DNA from 2 places in the Rhodoferax sp. LS1P39 genome. Region 2 is predicted to be linked to the other one. Evidence: riboswitches for the same ligand, from Rfam matches in the RefSeq annotation. Region 2 holds a riboswitch; the other holds the start of a gene.

Region 1 (8,795 bases), on a different contig from region 2:
ATGCTGGCGGTGTCGTCGCCGAAGCCTTGCAGGCGCAGGCGGACCCAGCGGGGGATTTCGGCACCGCAGGCATCGCTGAAGCGCATGAGCTGCGACGAGCTGGCGATGGGCATGATGCCGGGGACGACCGGGATGGTTACGCCCAGTTTGCGGGCATCGTCCACCAGGCGGAAGTAGGCATCGGCGTTGTAGAAGTACTGCGTCATGGCCGAGTTGGCCCCGGCGTGGACTTTGATGGCGAAGGCGTTCAGGTCGGCATCGGCCGATTTGGCCTGGGGGTGCACTTCGGGGTAGCAGGCCACCTCGATGTGGAAGGCATCGCCCGTCTCGGCGCGGATAAAGGCCACCAGGTCGCTGGCGTAGTGGAATTCGCCGCCCGCGCCGTAGCCGCTGGGCAGGTCGCCGCGCAGGGCTACCAGGCGCTTCACGCCCATGGAGCGCAAAGTGGCCAGCTGCGCCCGCACGGTGGCCTTGGTGGCACCCACACACGAGAAGTGGCTGGCGGCCGACACGCCCTCGGCCAGGATCTCGGCCACGGTGGAAAAAGTACCTTCTTGCGTGGAGCCACCGGCACCGAAGGTGACCGAGCAAAACTCGGGCTTCAGGGCGTACAGGGCCTGGCGCACGGTACGCAGCTTGGCCGCGCCCTCAGGCGTTTTGGGAGGGAAAAACTCTAAGCTAAGGGGAATTGAGGATGTCATAGAGGACTCGATTCGAAAAGTTACCAGGCGATTTCGGACGCGCGGTCTGTGCGTGGGATATCGCGGAACCGGCTTCGCCGGGCCGCAGATATCGCCCCCTGCAAGGGGGTTGGCGAAGACACGAAGTGCGTAGCCTGGGGGTTAGCCAAGTCTTTTTGCATAAATGAAGAATTCACGGTTGCCGTCGCCGCCTTCGAGCACGCTGTCGAACCAGTCCAGCACTTCCAGCTCCACCTCGGCGCAGCATTGGCGCAGGCGCGCTTCCACCACGGCGTACAGGGCGGTGTCGCGCACGATGCCACCCTTGCCAACCTGGCCGGGCTGCAGTTCGAACTGGGGCTTGACCAGCATCAGCAGATGGCCTTCGGGCGGCAGCAGCGGCACCAGCGCGGGCAGGATGTGGGTGAGCGAAATGAACGACACATCGCCCGTGACCAGGTCGAACTCGGGCGTGGTGTCCACACCGTCCAGCCCGGCCTTGCGGCGGTGGCGCTTGGGGGCGGCATCGGCGGTGGGTTCAGCCTCCAGCGGCCGAGCATTGACCTTGCCGGTGGCCTGGGCGATGTGCGCCTCCACCTCGGCATCGTCTGCGTCGTCGCTGTCGTCGTAGTCGGTGACTTCACCGCCGCCGCGCATCCAGCTGTAGGGGGCCTCGGGCTCGGGGTCGTCCACGGTGGGCGGTACCCAGTGCTCAGACAACACCAGCTCGCAGGCTTCTTGCAGGGACTCGGGGGTGAGCGAGCGGGCGTTCAGCCCCTCCACGCACAGCACCCGGGCATCGACGCGCAGCTTGGGATGCAGCTGGGCATGGCCCACGTCCACACCGGTCACCTGGGCCACGCCCGCTTGCAGCAGGCAGTCGGTGAAACCACCGGTGCTTTGGCCGACATCCAGCACGTACAGGCCGGTCACGTCCAGGCCGGTGTGTTTGAGCGCGGCTTCCAGCTTGAGCCCGCCGCGCGAGACGTAGCGCGCCTCGGCATCGTTGAGCAGTTCTAGTTGCGCGTCTTCGGGGATGTCGTCCTTGTTCTTGACCACATCGCGCCATTTGATGCCGTCAAACCAGCGCATCCCCCCGGTGATCAGGCGCACCGCCTGGGAACGGGATGCGGCCATGCCGCGTTCTACTAACAATTGATCAGCGCGCATAAATTTTTGGCCCTCCCCCAGGCTTGCCCACTGCGTGTGGCCGCCAACCCCCTACCGGGGGCGAACCCTATGGTCTGGCAAAGCCAGTCCCATGGGTTCCTGGAATAGAGAGCGCTGCTTTCTTTCAGTGGTTATTGCTATTAGTAGCGGTAAGCGTCGGCTTTGTACGGGCCGGCTTTGCTCACGCCGATGTACGCGGCTTGCTCGTCGGTCAGCTCGGTCAGCATCGCGCCGACCTTCTTCAGGTGCAAGCGGGCGACTTTTTCGTCCAGGTGCTTGGGCAGCACGTAGACCTTGCCGTTTTCGTACGCGTCCTTCTTGGTGAACAGCTCGATCTGGGCGATGGTCTGGTTGGCGAAGCTGGCCGACATCACAAAGCTGGGGTGGCCGGTGCCGCAGCCCAGGTTCACCAGGCGGCCCTTGGCCAGCAGGATGATTTTCTTACCGCTGGGGAAAGTGATGTGATCGACTTGCGGCTTGATCTCTTCCCACTGGTATTTTTCGATCGCCGCAACTTCGATTTCGTTGTCGAAGTGGCCGATGTTGCAGACGATGGCCTGGTCCTTCATGCGCAGCATGTGGTCGTGGGTGATGACGCTCTTGTTGCCGGTGGTGGTGACGAAGATGTCAGCGTGGGCACAGGCGTAGTCCATGGTGACCACGCGGTAGCCTTCCATGGCGGCTTGCAGGGCGTTGATGGGGTCGATTTCGGTCACCCACACCTGGGCGCTGAGTGCGCGCAGGGCCTGGGCGCTGCCCTTGCCCACGTCGCCGTAACCGGCCACGCAAGCGACCTTGCCCGCAATCATCACGTCGGTGGCGCGCTTGATGCCGTCCACCAGGGATTCGCGGCAGCCGTACAGGTTGTCGAACTTGCTCTTGGTCACCGAGTCATTGACGTTGATGGCGCGGAACAGCAGCGTGCCCTTGGCCGACATTTCGTTCAAGCGGTGCACGCCGGTGGTGGTTTCTTCGGTCACGCCGATGATTTCAGCCGCCTTGCGGGTGTACCAGGTGGGGTCCACGGCCAGCTTGGCCTTGATGGCGTTGTACAGCAGGGTTTCTTCTTCGCTGGTGGGGTTGGCCACCACGGAAATGTCTTTTTCGGCGCGCTGCCCCAGGTGCATCAGCAACGTGGCATCGCCGCCGTCGTCCAGGATCATGTTCGGGCCTTCGCCGGGGGTTCCCTTGGCACCGAAGTCGAAAATGGCGTGGGTGTAGTCCCAGTAGTCTTTCAGCGACTCGCCCTTGATGGCGAACACCGGCGTACCGGCCGCAGCGATGGCCGCAGCGGCGTGGTCTTGCGTGGAGAAAATGTTGCACGAGGCCCAGCGCACTTGCGCGCCCAGGGCTTGCAGGGTTTCGATCAGCACGGCGGTCTGGATCGTCATGTGCAGCGAGCCGGTGATGCGCGCGCCCTTAAGGGGCTGGGCGGCAGCGAACTCTTCACGGATGGCCATCAGGCCGGGCATTTCGGTCTCGGCGATACGGATTTCGCGCTGGCCCCAGCCTGCCAGGGACAGGTCGGCAATGGCTTGGTCGGCGGTGAAAACGGGAGAAACAGACTTGAGAACTGCGTTCATGGTGGCTCCAAGAGAGGTTGGTACAGCCACTGCGCAGCAGAACGGGGAACAACTCGACTCACCCTGCTGGCAGTGGGTGAGCGCCGTTATCAAAGGATACGGGTTCCGAGCCTCACACTTTGGTAGTGACCAAAGGTTGCAGCGCTCCTCGGAAGACCGCGATTATACGGTTGCGTTGCCCCCGCACCATGGCTTAAGGGCCAAAATGACCCCTAGCGCTTATGGGATAAGCACGAGCAGCTACTTATTTAGTAGCAACCATCCATCCGCCTGCACCAGCCTATTGGGGTGCCGCGAAACCGGTAGCCTGGTAGGCCGCGTCAACGGTGGCTTTGCCGATGCGCGACTGCATGGCCTGGTGCACCGGCATCAGGGCCTTTTTCCACTCGGCCAGCTCGTCGGGCGTGGGGGTGTAGACGGTGGTTTTGCCGCTGGCCTTGATCTTGTCCAGGGCGGCGGCGTTCTCGGACGCGGCAATGGTGTTGGCGTAGGTGGTGGCATCTTTCAACGCGCCGTCCAGCGTGGTACGGATGTCGGCAGGCAGGCCGTCCCAGAACTTCTTGTTGACCACCACCGCATAGGCCAGGTGGCCGTGGTTGGACAGGGTCATGTGCTTTTGCACTTCGTAGATTCTTTGGGTGAAGTAGTTGGACGGCACGCCCTCGGTGCCATCCACCACGCCCGACTGCAAGGCCTGGTAGAGCTGGCTGAAAGCCATCACCTGCGGCACCGCGCCCAGGGCCCGCATCTGCGCGTCCTGCACCCGGCTGCTCTGTATGCGCATCTTCAGGCCCTTGAAGTCGGCCACAGTGCGCAGCGGCTTGTTGGCGCTCATGGACTGGAAGCCGTTGTCCCAATACGCCAGGCCACGGATGCCCTTGGTTTCGAGCTTGCCAAACAGCTCGGCTCCCAGCGGGCCCTGGGTGATGGCCCGAAACGCCGCATCGTCCTTGAACAAAAACGGCAGGTCAAACACCTCAAACTCTTTCACACCCAGCGGGCCGAACTTGGCCAGCGACGGTGCCAGCATCTGCACCGAGCCGCGCTGCAAGGCCTCCAGCTCGTCCTTGTCCTTGAACAGCTGGCTATTGGGGTAGAGCTGCACCTGGACCTTGCCCTTGCTGCGCTGCTCGGCGAGCTCCTTAAAGCGCAATGCTGCCTTGCCCTTGGGGGTGTCGGGGGCGACCACGTGGCTGAACTTGATGACGATGGGGGTCTGCGCGAAGGCGGCGGTGGCGGCCAGGGCAGCGGTCACTGCGGCGGCCTGGACCAGGGTACGGCGGGCAATCAGGGGCATGGTGGACTCTCCAGGGGAAGGTGGCGGTGGGCACAGTGTCTGGCGCAGGCGGCGGGGTGGCTAGTGGGGACTTCCACATGCTGCCAAAAAACCAATTTTAGGGGGTTTTTCAAGCACAAAAATACCTGCTACCGCCCTATATACAGGCGCAAGCAGCTATCAAATTAAAGCAACAATCCAATAGCAAAAAACACATAGCCTGCTATTCAGAAGCCAGGGCCACCACCGGGTCCAGCCGGGCGGCGCGTTGGGCGGGCATGTAGCCAAACACCACGCCGGTGGCCACCGCGCAGCCAAACGCGCTGGCGATGGCGCTGAGCGAGAAGATCACCGGCACGCCTGCCACCCGCAGCGCCGTGCCCAGCGCCAGCCCCACGGCCACGCCGATGGCCCCGCCCACCACGGTGACCAGCACCGCCTCGGTCAAAAACTGGCGCAGGATGTCGCCCTGGCGCGCCCCGGTGGCCATGCGGATGCCGATTTCGCGGGTGCGTTCGCGCACCGCCATCAGCATCACGTTCATCACGCCAATGCCGCCCACCACCAGCGAGATGGCGGCAATCAGGCCCAGCATCAGCGCCATGGTGCGCTCGGTTTCGCCCTGTACGCGGATGGATTCGGCCTGGTTCCACAGGCGTACGTCCTTGGCGCGGCGGCTGTCGGCCAGCGCCGCCAAAATGGCCTCGCCGGTGGCGTTGGCCTGGGCCGGGTCGCGCACCAGCACGGAGATCCAGCTGGGGTGCGGGTGGCCGTAGAGCCGGGCGCTGGCGGCGGCAAACGGCACCACCACACGCTCGTTCTGGTCTTCGTCGCCGCCCGCCCCGCCTTTGGGGGCCAGCACGCCAATCACCTGGAACGGCACGCCTTCAATCAGGATGTCCTGCCCCAGCGGGTTGCTGCCATCGGCAAACAGCACTTTGCGCACCGACTGGCCCAGGATGGCCACCTTGGCCAGGCGCTGCTGGTCGACGGCATCGAACCACACGCCCTCGGCCAGCGGCCAGCTCAGCGCCTCCTGGAAGTCGGTAGTGGCCCCGCCCACCTCGGTCTGGTGGTCGATGTTGCCGCGGCGCACCAGCAGGCGGCCATCGATGTAGGGCTCCACCGTCTGGATGTTGGGCAACTGGCGGATGGTGTCTGCGTCGGCCAGGGTCAGCGGGGCGGCGCGGTCGCGGCTGCTGCCCTGCATGGCCGAGATGTACATGGCATTGGCCCCAAAGGTTGCCATGTTGGCCATCACCTGCTGCCGCGAGCCGCTGCCCACCGCCAGCATGACGATCACCGAAGCCACGCCGATCACGATGCCCAGCAGCGTGAGCGCGGTGCGAAAGCGGTTCACCACCATGGCCCGCCAGGCCGAACGCAGCACGGCCCCGAAGGCGACCTGGTTGGACGCACTACTCTTTTGATAGCTGCTTACGCCAATGGAATAAGCGCTAGAGACCGATTTGGCTTGAAACTCTGCCGACACACCCGAATCGGCCACGATCTGCCCGTCGCGTATCTCCACCACCCGGCGGGCCTGGGCGGCTACGCTGCGGTCGTGGGTGATGAGGACGATGGTGTGGCCTGCGTCGGCCAGTTCGTGCAGCAGCGCCATCACCTCGGCACCGCTGTGCGAATCGAGCGCGCCGGTGGGCTCGTCGGCCAGCAGGATGCGCCCGCCGTTGACCAGGGCACGGGCAATCGACACCCGCTGCTGCTGCCCGCCGGAGAGCTGGTGCGGGCGGTGCTGCAATTTGTCGCCCAGGCCCAGGCGCTCCAGCAGGTGCCGGGCGCGGGCCTGGCGGGTGGCCTCGGGCATGCCCGCGTACACGGCGGGCACTTCCACATTGCCCTGGGCCGACTCGGTGCGCACCAGGTGGTAGCCCTGGAACACAAAGCCAAAGGCCTCGCGGCGCAGCCAGGCCAGCTGGTCGGCATCCATCTGCGCCACGTCCTGGCCATCGAAGTGGTAGCTGCCGCTGCTGGCCTGGTCCAGGCAGCCCAGTAGGTGCATCAGCGTGGACTTGCCCGAGCCGGATGCGCCGACGATGGCGACGAACTCACCCGCATGGATTTGCAGGCTGATGCCGCGCAGCACCTCCACCGCAGGCGCTCCCCCGCCCTCCCCGCCGTAGCGTTTGCGCAGGTCGCGCAGGTCGATCAGCGGCAGGGTCGTGCTCACCACTGGAACCAGGGCGTGCGGCTGGGGGCCTGCTGCTCGCCAGTCACCAGCAGCTCGCCCTCGCGCAGGCCGTCCAGCACTTCGGCGGTGAGCCGGGTTTTCACGCCCAGGCGCAGACTGCGGCTTTCTACCTGGCCGTCGGGCCGCAGCACGCGGGCGGTGTAGGACTCTGGCGGCCCCAGCTGGGCCACCAGCGCAGGCAGGGGCACCGCCAGCACGTTCTGCACCGAGGCGGTCACAAAGGCCACCTGGGCGCTCATTTGTGGCATCAGCGCGGCATCGGGGTTGGCCACGTCGAACAGCACGGTGTACAGCACCACCTTGCTGGTGGCGGGCGCGGCCCCGGCGGCCTTGGCCTCGGCCAACGCGGGCGCGGGCAGCACCTGGCGCACCTTGCCCGCCCAGCGGCGGCCATCGCCGCCCAGGGTGGTGAAGTGCACCGGCATGCCGGGGCGCACGCGGCGTACGTCGGCCTCGGACACCTCGGTCCACACCGTCATGGCCGACAGGTCGGCAATGCGCAGGATGGTGGGCGTCTGGTAGGTGGCGTTCAGCGTCTGGCCCTCGCGGGCTTCCAGCGACACCACGGTGCCCGCCATGGGCGCAAAAATGCGGGTGTAGCCCAGGCGCGCGGTGTCGGCCTGCAGGCTGGCCTGGGTCTGGTCGATCTGGGCGCGCAGGTGGGCCATCTTGGCGGCGGCAGATTCCAGCGTGGCCTCGGCGATGTTGACATCCTCCATGCGCGTGGCCCCGTGCTCGGCCATGAGTTGCTGGCGGCTGTACTGCCGCTGCGCCAGGCGGTGCTGGGCCTGCTGGTCGGCCAACTGGGCGCGCAGGCTGGCCAGCGCGGCACGGCTGGCATCCACCGTGGCCTGCTGCACGCTGGGGTCGATCTCCACCAGCAGTTGCCCCTTGGCTACCTGCGCACCGGCGGCCACATGCAGCCGGGTGACCTGGCCCGACACCTGCGCGCCCACATCCACATAGCGGCGCGGCTGCAAGGTGCCCATGGCGGTGACGCTGGTCTCGATGCTGGCGCGGGCCACGGGTGCCGTGGTCCAGCGCACCGCCGGGCGGCTGGTGGCCCACACCGTGGCCCCCGCCGCCAGCGCCAGCAAGGCCAGCAGCGCCAGGCCCACCGCCACGCGCGGCGCATAGGGCAGCAGGCCCACCAGCAGCAAAGCCCCGGCCGTCAAAAATCCCAGCCACACCACCACGCCCACCGTTGGCCCCCAGGCCGCCACGCAGGGCCACACGGCCAGGGCCAGCAGCAGCCCGCCTGCCAGGCGCAGGCCCCGGCGGGCGCGCGGCGAGGCATCACGGCCCCAGACTTGGGCGTGGTGCCGGTCCATGGCCAGGCACAGGCCGGTAAACCCGGCGTAGGCCAGCAGCAGGGCGGCCACTCCGGCAAAAACCACGCTCATGGGGCCACCTCCATGCGGGCGGGTGTGCGCTGCGGCCTGGCCGGGCGCGGGCTTGCCACGCGCCGGGTGGCCCACAGCGCCAGCGCGCCAAAGGCCAGCACGGTCAGCTCCACGCCCGCACTTTCCCAGTCGCCGCGTGCGATTTGCGCGGGCAGGTGGTCGCCTACAGTCAACAGGTTCAACAGCGGCAGCAGCAAACACAAGGCGGCCAGGGCGGCCAGTTGCTCCACCCAGGCGCGGCTGGGCGGGCGCACAAAGGCATGCAGCAGCGCCAGCAGCCAGACGGTGAAGAAGGCGGCAATTTCGGCATCGTCGCGGTGTGGCAAGGCTGCGGGGATCAACCGGTTCGCCCACAGGTAGCCCACGCAGGCCACGCCCAGCCCGGCGATGGCGGCCACGTTCAGGCCCTCCACCAGGCGGTAGACGCGGGCGGTGGCCGCACCGAATTCACCACCGTGCTTGGCGCGGCGTTTC
Region 2 (8,795 bases):
GTAAACTTTCCGTCAGCAGCTTGCGGGCCGCGCGCCCGGCGCTCACCAGGGCGATGAAGCGCCGTGCCGCCAGGCCCAGCGGCCTTTCTTTGGACCAGACCACGTCCACCCACAGCTCCAGCCGGTTGGTCAGGTTGTCGAACGGCATTTGCACCAGCGTGCCTGCGGCGATCTGGCTGCGCACAAAAGACTGCGGCAGCCAGCCCCAGCCGATACCGGCCTCGATCAGGCCCAGCGCGGCGATGTGGTTGTCGGTGCGCCAGCAGTGGCGGGCGTAGGCGAAGCGGGTGTCGATGGCGGCCAGGTCGCGGCTGGCCACCACGATCTGGCGGGTGTTGGTGAGCTGCTCTTCGCGCAGGCCCGCGCCCGGCTGCAGGGTCTGGGCCAGCAGGGCGGGGGCCATCACGGCGACCAGGATTTCGCTGCTCACCTCCTGGAAACCCTCGCGCCCGTCCAGGCTGGGCCGCTCGAACACCAGCGCCAGATTGGCCCGGCCCGCGTGCAGCATGGCCAGCGCGTCGGCCTGGGGCGCAGCCAGCACTTCCACTTCCAGCAGCGGGTGTTCCTGCGCCAGCGTGGCCAGCGGGCTGCGCCACTCTGCGGCCAGCAGCTCGGGGGCGATGGCCAGGGTCAGGCGGCTTTCCAGGCCCTGGGTCAGGGCCAGCGCCTGGGCCTGCAGCTGCTGCAACTGGGCGGCCAGCAGCCGCGCCTGCGGCTCCAGCGAGCGGGCCGCCGCCGTGGGTTGGGGCTCGCGGCCACGGCGGTCGAACAGCGGCAGGTTGAGCTCGGCCTCCAGGTGGGCGATGGCCATGCTCACCGCCGAGGGCACACGCCCCAGCGCCCGCGCGGCGGCCGAGAACGAGCCCCGGTCCAGCACGGCCAGAAACACCTGCACGTTTTCCGAGGTAAATGCCAAGATGCACCTATCAGTGAAGTTGAAACAAGCTGACTTTATGTATCAGAGTTTAAGACATACAGTCACCCCATTACCAAGGACCCGCGCCATGCAAGGAATGAAGAGAAAGTTTGTTTACGTCAGCCTGTACGAGGCCATTGCCATCGTGGCCGCCACGCTGGGGCTGGCCGGGATGTCGGGCCAGGGCATGCAGGATGCGGGCATGCTGGCGGTGGCCACGTCGGTGATCGCTGTGGTGTGGAACCTGGTGTTCAACACCTTGTTCGAGCGCTGGGAGGCGCGCCAGCCGGTGCGAGGCCGCAACTTTGCGCGCCGCGTGGCACATGCCGTGGGGTTTGAGGGCGGCCTGACGCTGATTTTTGTGCCGCTGATGGCCTGGTGGCTGGACGTGACCTGGCTGCACGCCTTGTGGATGGACTTCGGGCTGCTGCTGTTTTTTCTGGTCTACACCTTCGTCTTCAACTGGGCGTTTGACCGGGTGTTTGGTCTGCCTGCGTCGGCGCTGGCGGCGGCGGCCTGACGCGGGTGTTCAGGTCGGCATCAGGTGGTCGATTTCCTGCTGCATGGCCTGCACCAGCTGGCTGTAGCGCTTGACCTTTTCGGTGGTGTCGCGCAGCCGCTCGGCGATGCGCAGCGACACGGCCAGCAGCAGCTTGGCGGCGGTGCGCGGATCGTCCTGGCTGAGCTTTTCCAGGGCCGCGCGGGACAGCACGGCACCGGTGACGTCGGTGGTGGCGGTGCACGAGGCCAGCCGGGCCTGGCCGTCGATCAGGCCCATTTCGCCAATCAGGCTGCCGGGGCCGAGCACGCTGACCGTGACCGGGTTGCGGCGGCTCACCACGATGTTTTCTACCGTCACCTCGCCCTCCAGCAACAGCAGCATGTAGCCGGTTTCGCTGGTATTGCCTTCGTGGATGAAGGTGGTGTCCATGGCGATACGGCGCGGCGTCATGTAGCTCACCACCGTCAGCGCCTCGCTGGGGCTGAGCTGCATCAGCGCGGTGGGCGCAATCAGCAGCTCGGCGGCGCGGCTGGCCGAACCCGAGTGCTGCACCGAGCGCATGCGCTCATGGGGTTCGAGGAGCTCCGGTGTCCGCGACAACTGGGTTTTGATGCCGTCCATCAGGTTTTTGAACATGGTCTCGGGTCCGTGGTGAAGCCTGCTCCGCTTTTAGCACATCGCCTGGGCGGGCAGGGCTGGGGTTGGTATGTAGTTGCTATTAAATAAATAGCTTGTTGCGCTTATTGAATAAGCACGGAGGCCGGATTTCTTATAAATTTTGGGCCGCCCTTAAAATTGCAGCCTCCCAAGGAGCGTTGCAGCGGGTTTGTTCCCCGTCAGGCTTGGGTTGATTACCAACGACGCTCACCTGAACCATGTCCCTCCACAGGTGAGTTGTATGTCCGAATCTGTCGTAAGCCCCGTCCCCCCCATGTTGTTGTCCGGCCTGGAGCCCGTGCTCATCGGCCAAGGCACGCTGTTCGTCAACATCGGCGAGCGCACCAACGTCACCGGCTCCAAGGCCTTCGCCCGGATGATCTTGAACGGCGAGTTCGACCAGGCCTTGTCGGTGGCCCGCCAGCAGGTGGAAAACGGCGCGCAGGTGATCGACATCAACATGGACGAGGCCATGCTCGACAGCAAGGCCGCCATGGTGCGGTTTTTGAACCTGATTGCCAGTGAGCCCGACATCGCCCGCGTGCCCATCATGGTGGACAGCTCCAAGTGGGAAGTGATCGAGGCCGGGCTGCGCTGCATCCAGGGCAAACCCATCGTCAACTCCATCAGCATGAAAGAAGGCGTAGATGCCTTCAAGCACCATGCAAAGCTGGTGCGGCGCTACGGCGCGGCTGCCGTGGTGATGGCGTTTGACGAGAAGGGCCAGGCCGACACCTATGCGCGCAAGATCGAGATCTGCGAGCGCGCCTACCGCATCCTGGTCGACGAGGTCGGTTTTCCGCCCGAAGACATCATCTTCGACCCCAATATCTTCGCTGTGGCCACGGGCATCGAAGAGCACAACAACTACGCCGTGGACTTCATCGAGGCCACGCGCTGGATCAAGCAGAACCTACCGGGGGCCAAGGTCTCGGGCGGGGTGAGCAATGTGAGTTTCAGCTTCCGCGGCAACGACCCGGTGCGCGAGGCCATCCACACCGTGTTTCTGTACCACGCCATCCAGGCGGGCATGGACATGGGCATCGTCAACGCGGGCATGGTGGGGGTGTACGACGACCTGGAGCCGGTACTGCGCGAACGTGTGGAAGACGTAGTGCTGAACCGCCGCCCCGATGCGGGCGAGCGCCTGGTGGAGATTGCCGAAACCGCCAAGAGCGGTGCCAAGGACGAAAGCAAGCGCCTGGACTGGCGCGGCACTGCCGACCACTTTGTGACGGTAGAGCAGCGCCTGAGCCACGCCATGGTGCACGGCATCACCGACTTCATCGTGCCCGACACCGAAGAGGCCTACCAGGCCGTGCTGGCCAAGGGCGGCCGCCCGCTGCACGTGATCGAAGGCCCGCTGATGGCGGGCATGAACATCGTGGGCGACCTGTTTGGCCAGGGCAAGATGTTCCTGCCGCAGGTGGTGAAGTCGGCGCGGGTGATGAAGTCCGCCGTGGCGCATTTGATCCCCTACATCGAAGAAGAAAAGCGCCTGGACGAAGCCGCAGGCCGCGACGTGCGCACCAAGGGCAAGATCATCATCGCCACGGTAAAGGGCGACGTGCACGACATCGGCAAGAACATCGTCACCGTGGTTTTGCAGTGCAATAACTTCGAGGTCATCAACATGGGCGTGATGGTGCCCTGCCACGAAATTCTGGCCCGCGCCAAGGTGGAAGGGGCCGACATCGTGGGCCTGAGCGGCCTGATCACCCCCAGCCTGGAAGAAATGCAGTATGTGGCGGGCGAGATGCAAAAGGACGACCATTTCCGCATCAAGAAAATCCCGTTGATGATCGGCGGTGCCACCACCAGCCGCGTGCACACCGCCGTGAAGATTGCGCACCACTACGACGGCCCGGTGGTCTATGTGCCCGATGCCTCGCGCAGCGTGGGCGTGGCGCAAAGCCTGCTGGGTGACGGCGCGGGGGCTTTCATTGAAGAGCTGAATGCCGACTACGACAAGGTACGCCACCAGCACGCCAACAAGAAGCAAACCCCGCTGTGGCCGCTGGCCAAGTGCCGCGCCAACAAAACGCCGATGGACTGGGCTGGCTACACCCCCAAGGTGCCCAAATTCATCGGCCGCCGCGTCTTCAAGAATTTCGACCTGACCGAGCTGGCCAAGTACATCGACTGGGGACCGTTCTTCCAGACCTGGGACCTGGCCGGGCCCTACCCGGCCATCCTGACCGACGAAGTGGTCGGCATAGAAGCCACCCGGGTGCACAAGGATGCGCAGGCCATGCTGAAACGCGTGGTCGAGGGCCGCTGGCTCACCGCCAACGGCGTGATCGCCCTGTACCCGGCCAATACGGTGTTGGATGACGACATCGTCTTCTACACCGACGCATCGCGCAGCGAAGTCGCCATGACCTGGCACGGCCTGCGCCAGCAGACCGAGAAGCAGGCCATCGATGGGGTCATGCGCCCCAGCCGCTGCCTGGCCGACTTCGTGGCACCCAAGAGCAGCGGCGTGGCCGACTACGCAGGCATGTTCGCTGTGACCGCCGGGCTGGGTGCCGAAAAGAAGGAAGCGCAGTTCATGGCCGAGCTGGACGACTACTCCAGCATCATGTTCAAGGCCATTGCCGACCGCCTGGCCGAGGCCTTTGCCGAATGCCTGCACCACCGCGTGCGTACCGACCTGTGGGGCTACGCGCCGCAAGAGTCGCTGGGCATCGAAGAGATGATTGCCGAGAAATACACCGGCATCCGCCCCGCGCCCGGCTACCCGGCCTGCCCGGACCACAGCGCCAAGCAGGACATGTTTGCCTTGCTGCAATGCGCTGAGATCGGCATGGAACTCACCGAGAGCCTGGCCATGCTGCCGGCCGCCAGCGTGAGCGGCTTCTATCTGGGGCATCCGGACAGCGTGTACTTCAACGTCGGCAAGATTGGCGAAGACCAGCTGAAAGACCTGGCCCAGCGCCGTGGCGTGGCCGAGGCCGATCTGCAGCGCCTGCTGGCGCCGAATTTGTAAGAACACGTTTCTGTATAGGGTTTTCCCTATTGCCCGGGCTCATAGGGCTATGTGCTTGTTGTTTGCTACATTTTGTAAGAGACTGGGCTCCAACTTTTCAAGGTGCGCTTGCCGCCCTACAGCCCATGGATGACGAAGATCTGCTTGAGTTCATAGACGGTGCCCCGCCTGCGGCCACGGTGGCCCTGCGAGAGCCGTGGCGGATTCTGGTGGTGGACGACGATCCCGATGTGCACGAAAGCACGGCCTACGGCCTGCGCGGCCTGGAGATCGAAGGCCGGGGGCTGCACCTTTTGCACGCCCACTCGGCCGCCGATGCCCTGGCGCTGTTGCGCCAAGAGCCCGATGTGGCGGTGGTGCTGCTGGACGTGGTGATGGAAACCGACAACGCCGGACTGCTCACCGTGGGGGCGATCCGCAACGAGCTGGGGCTGGCCAATGTGCGCATCATTCTGCGCACCGGCCAGCCGGGCCAGGCCCCGGAGATCGAGACCATACGCCGTTATGACATCAACGACTACAAGGCCAAAAGCGAGCTCACCCGCACCAAGCTCTACACCACGCTGACCGCGGCCATCCGCTCTTTTGATCAGCTGCGCCGCATGGATGCCAGCCGCCGGGGGCTGGAGAAGATCGTGGCGGCCAGCAACCAGTTCATCGCCCAGCCGGGCCTGCAAAGCTTTGCCGAGGGGGTGATCACGCAGATCGCCGGGCTGGTGGGGGTGGAACCCGAAGGGGTGTTGTGCGCCTGCACGCCCCAGGCCGAAACCGGATCGCATTGCGTGGTGATCGCGGCCGCCGGGCGGCTGGCCCACCTGATGCAGTGCCGCATCACCGATATCGACGACCCGTATATCGTGGCCAGCCTCACCCAGTGCCTGGCCGAGCGCCGCAACCTGCTGGCCGAACGCAGCGTGACCCTGTTCTTTCCGGGCCGCGAGGGCGGCGACTTCGTGGCGTTTGTCTATGCTTCGGCCCCGCTGCGCGATGTAGACATGCATTTGCTGGAGGTGTTTTGCACCAATATCGCCCTGTGCGCCGCCAATGTGGAGCTGGTGACCCGGCTGCGCAACCATGCCTTTGTGGACCGCATGCTGGGCCTGCCCAACCGCACCGCCTTCCTCCAGCACCTGGACGACGCGGTAGCCGCGCGCGGCACAGCCGGGCACGCCATTGGCCTGATGGACGTGGACCAGTTTGCCGAGACTAACGACATGTTTGGCCATGCCTATGGCGACCAGCTGCTGGCCGCCATCGCCCTGCGGCTGGGCGCGGTGCTGGCCGGAGCCGGGTTTCTGGCGCGGGTGGCGGGCGATACCTTTGGCCTGTTTGGACTGGAGTCCAGCGTCAACCCTGAGCGGCTGCGTGGCGTGTTCGACCAGCCGTTCGAGATCGAGAACGTGCTGCGGCCGGTGTCGGTCTGCATGGGCTTTGTGCGCTGTGACGACACCAGCGGCAGCGGCCTGGAGCTGCTGAAAGACGCGTCCATCGCCTTGAAGCGCGCCAAGGAGCTGGGCCAGGGCCGCAGCGCGTATTACTCGGCCGAGGTGGGCACCATCACCCGCGAGCGCACCCGCATGCTGCACGGCCTGCAGCGCGCGTTTGACCACGAGCACCTGTTTGTGGTGTACCAGCCCCAGGTGAACCTGGCCGATGGCCGTCCCACCGGCGTGGAAGCCTTGCTGCGCTGGCGCACCGATGACGGCAAGTTTGTGCCACCCGACCGCTTCATCCCGGTGGCCGAGCAGTCGGGCCTGATCGTCACCATGGGGGCCTGGGTGCTGCGCTCGGCCCTGCACGCCATGGCCGCGTTGCGCCAACAAGGTAACGCGCTGGGCATCCGGGTGGCGGTCAACGTGTCGTCGGTGCAGTTTGCCCAGCCGCAGTTTCTGGACGTGGTGGACGAGGCCCTGCGGGACAGCGGCATGCCGCCCGAGAGCCTGGAGCTGGAGATCACCGAGTCGGTGGCGGTGATGGGCATGGAGCGCGTGGCGGCCTTGCTGCGCCAGATCAAGGCGCGCGGCATTGCGGTGGCCATCGACGACTTTGGCACCGGGTTTTCGTCCCTGTCCTACCTGGACCGCCTGCCTGCCGACCGCCTGAAGATCGACCGTGCCTTTGTGATGTCGCTGGACTCGGGCCGCCTGGGTGCGCGCATTGCCGAAATGATCGTGCCGCTGGGCCACCAGTTGGGCATGCAGGTGCTGGCCGAGGGCGTGGAAACTGAAGGCCAGGCGCATATCTTGCGCGGTCTGGGCTGTGACGAGGCGCAGGGCTACCTGTATGCCAAACCCATGACCATCGAAGACCTGGGGCCCTGGCTGGCGCAGCGCCTGGGGCCGCCGCCGTGAACTGGCGGCTCTGGCTGGCCGCCCTGCTATTGGTGGGGTGCCTGCCGGGATGCGGTCCGCCCAAAGCCATCCGTCTGGGTTTTATCGGCAGTTTGTCGGACCGGGGGTCGGATACGGGGGAAGATGGCCGCAACGGTATGATCCTGGCGGTGGAGCAGCGCAACCAGGCCGGTGGCATCCGGGGCCGCATGGTCGAGATGCAGGTGCAGGACGACGGCATGGAGCCGGTGAAGTCGCAGCAGGCCATCCAGGCCCTGGTGGCGGCGCGGGTCGAGGCCGTGGTCGGGCCTTTCAGCAGTGCGGTTGCCCAGGTGGCGGTGCCGCTGATCAACCAGGCCGGTATCGTCATGGTCAGCCCCACCGTGACCTCCACGGACTTTGTGGGGAAGGACGATTTTTTCATCCGCATCAACCGCACCACGCGGGACAACGCCAGCGAGTACGCCCAGTTGCTGTACCAGCGCGGCCAGCACCGCATGGCGCTGGCGTACGACACGCGCAACGCCAGCTACTCCCTGGCCTGGCTGGACGCGTTCAAGCAGGCGTATGGCGCGCTGGGCGGCCAGGTGGTGGCGGTGGTGGCATTCGAGTCCGATGCCCGCACGGGTTTTGGCAGTGTGGTGCGCCAGATGCTGGCCCAACCGGCACAGGGCCTGCTGTTCATCGGGAGTGCCATCGATGTTGCACGTCTGGCCCAGCAGGCCGACAAGCTGGCACCGCAGATGCCCAAGAGCGCGGCCGAAAGGGCCTCTACCGAATTGCTGTTGGAGCTGGGCGGCCGCTCGGTGGAGGGGCTGCTGATTGCGCAGCCCTTCAACCGGGATGACACTTCCGCGCGCTACCGCAGTTTCCACCGGGCTTTTGTGGCGCGGTTTGCGCGGGAGCCCAGCTTTAGCGCGGTACTGGCGTACGACGGCACGGACATGTTGTGTCAGGCCATGGCATCGCAGGCACCGGGCCAGTCTCTGAAGGACAGCATCCTCCAGCATGGGCCTTACCAGGGCCTGCAGCAAAGTATCCAGCTCGACCGCTTCGGCGACACCGCGCGCAAGGTGTTTTTTACCGAGGTGCGTGGCGGCAAGTTTGTGTTGCTGCCATGACCACGCTGCGTGTCTGGCGCTTGCGCAGCACCCTGGCGGCCCTGCTGGTGGTGACGATCCTGGCCACGTTTGCGATTGTGGGATCCAGCATCCTGCTGTTGCAGATTCCCAGAATCGAGGCCGACAACAAAGTCGAGGTGGAACGCGACATCCATGAAATCGCCGACCGGGTGGAGATCTTGCTGGGCTCGCTGGAAGCCCGCATGGAACTGCTCAGCGAAGCTGTGGAAACCCGGGATCTGCTGGAAGCCACCGCTTTGCTGGAGCGCGCCGCCTGGGA

The links. Region 2 has a riboswitch for S-adenosylhomocysteine ahead of metH (methionine synthase). Riboswitches for the same ligand answer to the same signal wherever they lie in the genome.
Positions count from the first base shown of each region.
Region 1: another riboswitch for S-adenosylhomocysteine. It lies ahead of ahcY (adenosylhomocysteinase); the one in region 2 lies ahead of metH (methionine synthase).

Region 1 covers NZ_JBWMAV010000007.1:145,500-154,294, forward strand. The annotation lists gene metF (methylenetetrahydrofolate reductase [NAD(P)H]) at 1-701, opposite strand, end outside; gene AC097O_RS13485 (TlyA family RNA methyltransferase) at 843-1,850, opposite strand; gene ahcY (adenosylhomocysteinase) at 1,991-3,433, opposite strand; S-adenosyl-L-homocysteine riboswitch at 3,505-3,589, opposite strand; gene AC097O_RS13495 (TRAP transporter substrate-binding protein) at 3,714-4,730, opposite strand; gene AC097O_RS13500 (MacB family efflux pump subunit) at 4,933-6,897, opposite strand; gene AC097O_RS13505 (efflux RND transporter periplasmic adaptor subunit) at 6,894-8,321, opposite strand; gene AC097O_RS13510 (PepSY-associated TM helix domain-containing protein) at 8,318-8,795, opposite strand, start outside.
Region 2 covers NZ_JBWMAV010000009.1:20,707-29,501, reverse strand. The annotation lists gene AC097O_RS15050 (LysR family transcriptional regulator) at 1-916, opposite strand, end outside; gene AC097O_RS15045 (PACE efflux transporter) at 1,005-1,436, shown strand; gene AC097O_RS15040 (cyclic nucleotide-binding domain-containing protein) at 1,446-2,054, opposite strand; S-adenosyl-L-homocysteine riboswitch at 2,220-2,291, shown strand; gene metH (methionine synthase) at 2,317-5,064, shown strand; gene AC097O_RS15030 (putative bifunctional diguanylate cyclase/phosphodiesterase) at 5,190-7,415, shown strand; gene AC097O_RS15025 (ABC transporter substrate-binding protein) at 7,412-8,515, shown strand; gene AC097O_RS15020 (ATP-binding protein) at 8,512-8,795, shown strand, end outside.